2 regions of the Lysinibacillus sp. FSL K6-3209 genome follow, and region 1 is predicted to be linked to the other one. Evidence: riboswitches for the same ligand, from Rfam matches in the RefSeq annotation. Region 1 holds a riboswitch; the other holds the start of a gene.
The links. Region 1 has a riboswitch for cobalamin ahead of MHH88_RS13125 ((2Fe-2S) ferredoxin domain-containing protein). Riboswitches for the same ligand answer to the same signal wherever they lie in the genome.
Positions count from the first base shown of each region.

Region 1 (3,634 bases):
GAAATCACATGCCTTTAATGACAACACATCCCCAATTGGTGAGAGTAAAAACCCTACTTCTCTCAACTTCTCTGTTATCGCTTGTGGTTCTGTCGTTGGGATTTTCAAATGTATTTGATGGTCTGGTGTATATTCCATCGTGCCTTCGTCTCCCACAACTTCAGCCAATGCCATCATTTGCTGTGGTGTAAAAAATTTATTTGCTACCCCAGGGCTAACAGCTAGTTCAAAAATTGACTCCATTTTTTGTTGAACTAGCTTTGGTGTGGCTTTTGTTACAGTTGTCCCCTGCACCATTGCAAGTGCTGTTGCTGCCATTTCTAAAGACGATTTTGTCGGTGTTGATACAGGTGTAATGGCAATATTACTTTTCATCCGTCCTGCATTTGGATCTGCCGCAAAATCATGGCTTGCAGTACCTGTTTCTTGGTTCATTGCCCACGGTTCATTTTCTTCTCTTAAACGCTGATGAGGACGTAAAGGCTGTTTTTCTTCCCCGAGCGTATATTTACGCTGATAGCCTCGCGGTGTAATCATTTTATTATCATAGAAAAACGTCGAAGAATTGCCGATAATAACCGTTGTTAACATGCCGATATCATGCTCAAGCATCTCCGCTAAAGTCGTCATCGTAATTTCCTGACGCTCTCGGTAGGCACTCTTGACAAGACCTACAGGCGTATCAGGCGAGCGATATTCAAGTAAAATCCGCTGGGCTTCGACAATTTGACGTGTACGGCGACCACTTTTCGGATTATATAAAGCGATGACAAAATCTGCCATAGCCGCTGCTTCCACACGCTTGGCGATTAAATTCCATGGCGTTAAATGGTCACTTAAACTAATGGTGCAAGAGTCATGCATAATCGGTGCACCTAGTAAACTTGCACAGGAATTGATAGCTGAAATACCTGGTACGATTTCGACTTCAACACCTGTTGCTTCTGTCCAACCAAGCTCAATCAGTACTTCATAGACAAGCCCCGCCATCCCATATACACCCGAATCTCCACTTGAAATAACGGATACAATATTGCCAGCTTCCGCTTGACGTACTGCTTCTTGCGCTCGTGAAACTTCTTCTGTCATGCCCGTACTAACAATCGACTTTGCACTAACTAAATCTTGAATAAGCTCAACATACGTTTTATAGCCAATGATAAATTCACTTTGTTGCAGTGCCTCCACAGCACGAGTCGTAATATGGTTAAAATCACCAGGGCCAAAGCCCACAACAAAAATCTTTCCTTTTTGCGCCATTTTTTACCCCTCTTTCACCTTGTCGATGCCTTTAATGGCTGTTGTTTGTGGTGTACGCTGTAATGTACCTTCTTTCAGCGTAAAAACATGTTCACTATGTAAAGAATCATGGTTTAAATCTTGTACAAGTGTTCTTCCGTGTTCAACCGATGGCACACGATACCAATTTCCTTGTGGATAAGCGATGACAACACAGGCATCTTTGCATCTGCCATTACAGCGCGTTCTTGTCGTATGTATTTCCTTATCAAGTGCTAATTTTTCGATTTCATCTCGTATTGCTAGGGTAATTTCCTCTGCCTCTTTTTTCATGCAGCTACTGCCATTACAAATAAAAAGATGCGTTTTCATTCCCTCTAAGTTCCAAGTTGTCATTGCTTTTCTCCCCTCATTTACTTTTAGGAAAAAGAAAAAACCTTCACTCTATATCGAAGAGTCAAGGTTTTGTAGAAGCCAAAATAAAAACGAATATACACGTATCCGCTCTCGCTTCACTTCTCCCTCCGAAAAGTTTGCATGCCATCAATAAGCAGGTTTCCTGACTTAAGCTTCCTTTTACTCTCGCGCCTTCCCAAGTTTTCAGTGGCATTGCGATTTCATCAGCTATTACAGTAGCGGGGGCTGTATCGGATTTACACCGATTTCCCTATTATCTCGAAATATATCGAGCACTTATAGATGTATTTATATTAAATTAAAAAGCTGTATGTTTTTAAAAAGAATTGAAAAACTGTCTCTATCATAGCCTATTTTTTTAATACTTTTCAACATTTCTTTTTCATTTATTAGATTTTTAATAAAATTTCAACAAGTAATTCATTGAAAGCGACAGCTATTCTCTTATATTTATCTGAATTTTCTAGAATGTCAAATAACAAAAAAAATTTTTTTATAAAAAAAGATAGCTTGTGAATGGAAAAACATGTTACACTGTGTCGTGAAATCTCACAATTTCATCTTTTTTCGGTGCGAAGTGTAGCCATTTCGCTTAAAAGGGAAGCCGGTTCAAGTCCGGCGCGGTCCCGCCACTGTACTAGGGAGTTTTATAGAGAATGTCACTGTCCAATGGACGGGAAGACCTATAAAACGTTGAACTAAAGCCAGGAGACCTGCCGAAAAAAACGTGATCGTTTCAACCTACGAGGATAGGTGTGCGGCTTGGCAGATGATGATTCTATTTGCTTTTTCAGCTATGCACTTTTCCTAAATTAGGAGAAGTGCTTTTTTATTGCGCACGCTACATTCAAAAATTTTGATTTAAGGAGGAGAGATTTTGAAATTATCTTTTTGGAAACTTAGTTACTTCCTACTAGCATTTTTACTAGTACCAAAACAAGCATTTGCCATGCATATCATGGAAGGATTTTTACCGATTGAATGGGCGATATTTTGGTGGATTATTTCAATTCCATTTATTATTTTAGGGTTACGCTCAATTCGCAAAACAATTGATGAAAACCCTGAAACGAAAATGATTTTAGGGCTATCAGGGGCATTTGCATTCGTCTTATCTGCATTAAAAATTCCATCTGTTACGGGCAGTTGCTCACACCCTACTGGTGTTGGACTTGGCACAGTCCTGTTTGGCCCATTAGCAATGAGTGTGATTGGGACAATCGTCTTATTATTCCAATCGTTACTTTTAGCGCATGGTGGCATTACCACTCTTGGCGCAAATGCTTTTTCCATGGCGATTGTAGGACCAATGATTGCGTATGCTGTTTTTAAAGGCGCTCAAAAAATCGGTCTATCCTTTTCTCTCGCTGTCTTTTTTGCAGCAATGCTTGGGGACTTAGGTACATATATTGTCACGTCCGTTCAACTTGCACTTGCCTTCCCTTCAGAAGTAGGAGGCTTTATGGCTTCATTCACAAAATTCGCTAGTATTTTCGCGTTAACACAAATTCCACTAGCAATTAGTGAAGGGATTTTAACTGTCATTGTGATGAATTTCTTAAAAAAATACAATGTAAGCGAATTAAAAGCTTTACGTGTTTTCTCTGCAAAGGAGGCACATTAACATGAAGAAAAATTTACTGTTACTAGCTATAGTGATACTTTTAGCAATCATCCCTCTATTCATCCAAAAAGGCGCTGAATTCGGCGGTGCTGACGGTGAAGCTGAAGCAGCCATTGGTGAAATAAACAAAGACTACGAACCATGGTTTGAAAGCTTATGGGAGCCACCAAGTGGTGAAATTGAAAGTCTATTATTCGTCTTACAAGCCGCTATTGGCGCTGGTTTTATTGGCTATTTCGTGGGCTATATGCGCGGTAAGCATAAAGAAGGTTAAACGATGTTACTCATTGATAAGTATGCTTATATGAATAAACTAGCGTCCGTTCATCCGTTAGAAAAAATGACGTTCTCCCT
Region 1 covers NZ_CP150264.1:2,708,967-2,712,600, forward strand. The annotation lists gene cobJ (precorrin-3B C(17)-methyltransferase) at 1-1,260, opposite strand, end outside; gene MHH88_RS13125 ((2Fe-2S) ferredoxin domain-containing protein) at 1,264-1,635, opposite strand; cobalamin riboswitch at 1,771-1,951, opposite strand; cobalamin riboswitch at 2,208-2,392, shown strand; gene MHH88_RS13130 (energy-coupling factor ABC transporter permease) at 2,534-3,280, shown strand; gene MHH88_RS13135 (energy-coupling factor ABC transporter substrate-binding protein) at 3,282-3,554, shown strand; gene cbiQ (cobalt ECF transporter T component CbiQ) at 3,558-3,634, shown strand, end outside.

Region 2 (3,634 bases), 1.5 Mb from region 1:
ATGGCAGTCAATCTAACACTTTTTTGCTGCGCCGTTATTGTCCGCTTCGGCGGTGCTTTCTGCGGGCACACCGTAAGCCGCAACCCTCGCTACGCGCGGTCTGTTGCGTCTAACATAATGTGCTTTTCCCGCTAGAGTCACCACCTCCGCTACCAACAACTAGGGAACCCTTCTAATTTATTATTCATTGCAAAAGAAATAATAGTAAATATGTTCTATATATTTTCTTAGCAAAAATTTATCAAAACCAATGTACCTCTATTTAAGATTTTAAGGTTATGTCCCAGCCTCTTTTCTCTTTTGCCTAAAGCTAATATGAAAGGTTTTTACCGTTTATCCTTATTTAAATAACTCAGGATATACAGCTTTTGCAATCATCTCAACAGCTTCCCCGATACGAGGTCCAGGACGATTTGAAATATCTGTATCAATAGCATTTACTGCTTTATCTTGAATAGCTGTAATCGTATTCCATCCATCACGTCCTAGAATTTCCCCTACTGGATCTTTTACATAGTTGACCGTTGTTAAAATAACTTGAGGGTTTTTCGCAATAACATCTTCCTCTGCAACCTTTACCCATCCTGTTTGGTCACCAAATACATTGTTGACATTTGCAGCATTTAAAATTTCCTGTTGGAAAGTACCAGCTGCTGTTGTATAAATATCAGGTTTTGGGCTAATTTCTAAGTAAACATTTTTTGGTGTTTCTACACTTTTTACTTTTGCTTGAACATCAGCAATTTTCGCTTTAATCTCTTTGTTTAATTGCTCGCCTTTATCTTGTACACCCATCACTTCAGCAAGTTGTTGAATATCTCCATAAACATCTTCAAATGATGCAGCTGATTGAATAACAAATACTTTCACACCTGCATCTTCAAGACCTTTTAGTGCATCTAGTGTCTCTTCATTTCCTGTAGAGTACGCAATGACAACATCTGGCTTTAAGGCTACAATTCGTTCGCTATTAAATGTCACTGAATCTGACACACGTTCGATGTTTTTTGCTTCTTCTGGGTACGTATCATATTCTGTAGCTCCGACAACTTTATCGCCAACACCTAGTGCAAATAAAATTTCTGTGTTACTTGGTTGTAATGACACAACAGTTTTCGGTACTGCATCAAATGCTACTTCTACATCGCGATCATCCTTAACTTTATAGCCACTTTGCTCAACTTGTTGGTCCGATTTAGATGTATCGTCATTTTTCGCTTTATCTGCTGTGCCGCATCCTGTCAATACAAGCGCAAGCATTAACACAGTAAGCCATTGGAATTTTAATAGTTTTTTCACTTTATTCATTCTCCTTCTTTTTCTTCATTGGATATGATTTGCTAATAAACGGGATTTCAGCGATTCCAGCCTGTTGATTCATGTAAACAGCCATAACAAAAAATACATTAGCTAGTAATCCTAAGTAGTCGAAAAGAATGGCCTGTACTTCCCTTTCCTCTGACACTTTATGTAGCACGCGGTACGATTTTTTTGCCTCACTCCGACATAAGTGAAGCGCAGTTGCAGCCCCCGTGCCTTGTGGCAAAACAAAATTTTGTATTTGTTCCTTTACATGTCCTACATAAAAATCATAACGATCACTGAGCCATGACAAATCTTCTTCCGTTACCGCAAGTTTGCCACGTACCGAGCCGTTGACATGGTATGCCATTGGCAAAATAGTCAATAAATCTGCCCCGACTAGTTCAACTTCTTCGGCTTTTACAGCAGCCAATGCTACACCGATATGCGTTGTTAAACTATCTGTACGGATTTCAAAATCAACTGTAGATATTTTTTCACGCATGAACGGGTAACAAGAATAACGCGCATCTTTTTTCATCTGTAATCCCTTCTTTCTTTCATGAACAGATTTTGCTTAAAAGGTGCATAAAAAAACGTCGCTCCCTAGGGAACGACGAAAATAGCATATATAGTGTTGTCTGACGAAGACAGCTAATGTATTTGCCGTATATCCTCCTAGCTTCCGAAGAGTTTTTATACATTAAATAACGGTCGGTCTCCTGGCTCGTACAGTTAGCTACCTTCATTTCGTAGCGCTCATAAAGCCTTCCCATCCTGTTGTCTTTGGACAGTGGCATGTATTATGATTTTTGTACTTACAGTTGCGGAAACAGCTTCGGTCTTACACCGAATTCCCGATTATGCTAAAATTAGCACCATTATTCTGCAAGAATTATTCACTTGAATAGCAGTTTATCATATATGGATTTAAAAAAATAGTTATGAGATTGAAGTATAATCGAATATATCCACACCGTACTTAGCACTATTTCTACATAGTGACCAGCTATTCGTTATTCTTTCCTAATAATTCTGACTAAAAGAACTAGCTATAAAATTTTTTCAATTGCTTGCTCAATATCTAGTTGGGAATCGGTTGGTTCGAAGCGTTCAACTATATTACCTTGATTATCTACTAAAAATTTCGTAAAGTTCCAACGAATATTACGCCCATCTAAAAAGCTAGGAGCGATTTGGATAATTGATTCCGCTAACATCTTTTCCTGCATATTGGCTTTGCCGAATTCACGAAAATCTACTTCGTGCTTTAAATAATTGAATAATGGATGTGTCCCCTCGCCATTTACTTGAACTATTTCAAAGATTGGGAATGTTACCCCGTAGTTAATTTGACAAAGTTTAATCGTCTTTGCTCCATCTTCTGGGTTTTGTTCTCCAAATTGATTACAAGGGAAACCTAACACAATAAAATTATCCTTGCCATATTTATCATACATTTTCTGTAAATCTTCGAATTGATATGTAAAATCACATTGGTTGGCTGTGTTGACAATTAGCATCGTCTTTCCACGATACGTTTCCATTGATAAAATTTCACCGTTTGGCTTCTTTACTAAATAATTATAAATACCCATTATCTCGACCCTTTCTACTTTCTATTTTTTTATATAGAATGACCAACTATAACCCCTCACCGTTATGTGAACAATTATGTTGCTTATTCCTCAACAAATGGTTTTGTCGTTTTTTTTGAAATCTAATAACTATTGCCTACTAAATCCCTCGTAAGTAAATAAGGCCTATATTCACATGAATCAAAAATACTGTTTTTTTTTATTATAACAATAACTTTTCTTTCTTCAAAATAACACGCTCAACCATAAAAATAGCCATCTCGCTATGTTAACGGATGGCTGTTTTATATTTCTTTTTACATTTTGTATCTTGCTCTTCTTCAATTAATCTCATGGCAATATCCAACAATTTATGATCATTAGTAGCATCAAATAATTTCTTGAATGAGACAATAATATCATAACGAATAAGTGTTGGTTGTTTTTCATCCATACAAGTTTGGAACCTTTTTGCTAAATAAGAAACAATTAAATCTCTTTGAACCTGTCCTGCAAGTCCTATTTGCCAGATTGCTTGTAATGCCTGTCTTGCGGTTACTTTTCTTTCATCATACGTCACTGCCCAGATTTTTAGAAAATCATCAAGAACACGCTCTTCCGGATCACTCTTTGCTGCTAACGCACATAAAAACTGCGCAGCACGCGCACGCGCATGTCCATTATTATATGTAAGGGCTTTAACAAGTTGTTCCCAAACTGCATATGTCCAATCGACTGGCTCTTGCACAATCTTC
Region 2 covers NZ_CP150264.1:4,230,333-4,233,966, forward strand. The annotation lists gene MHH88_RS20550 (cobalamin-binding protein) at 340-1,299, opposite strand; gene MHH88_RS20555 (hypothetical protein) at 1,301-1,843, opposite strand; cobalamin riboswitch at 1,997-2,200, opposite strand; gene MHH88_RS20560 (glutathione peroxidase) at 2,355-2,900, opposite strand; gene MHH88_RS20565 (hypothetical protein) at 3,169-3,634, opposite strand, start outside.
Region 2: linked by a shared signal. The riboswitch ahead of MHH88_RS20555 (hypothetical protein) and the one ahead of MHH88_RS13125 ((2Fe-2S) ferredoxin domain-containing protein) in region 1 are both predicted to bind cobalamin.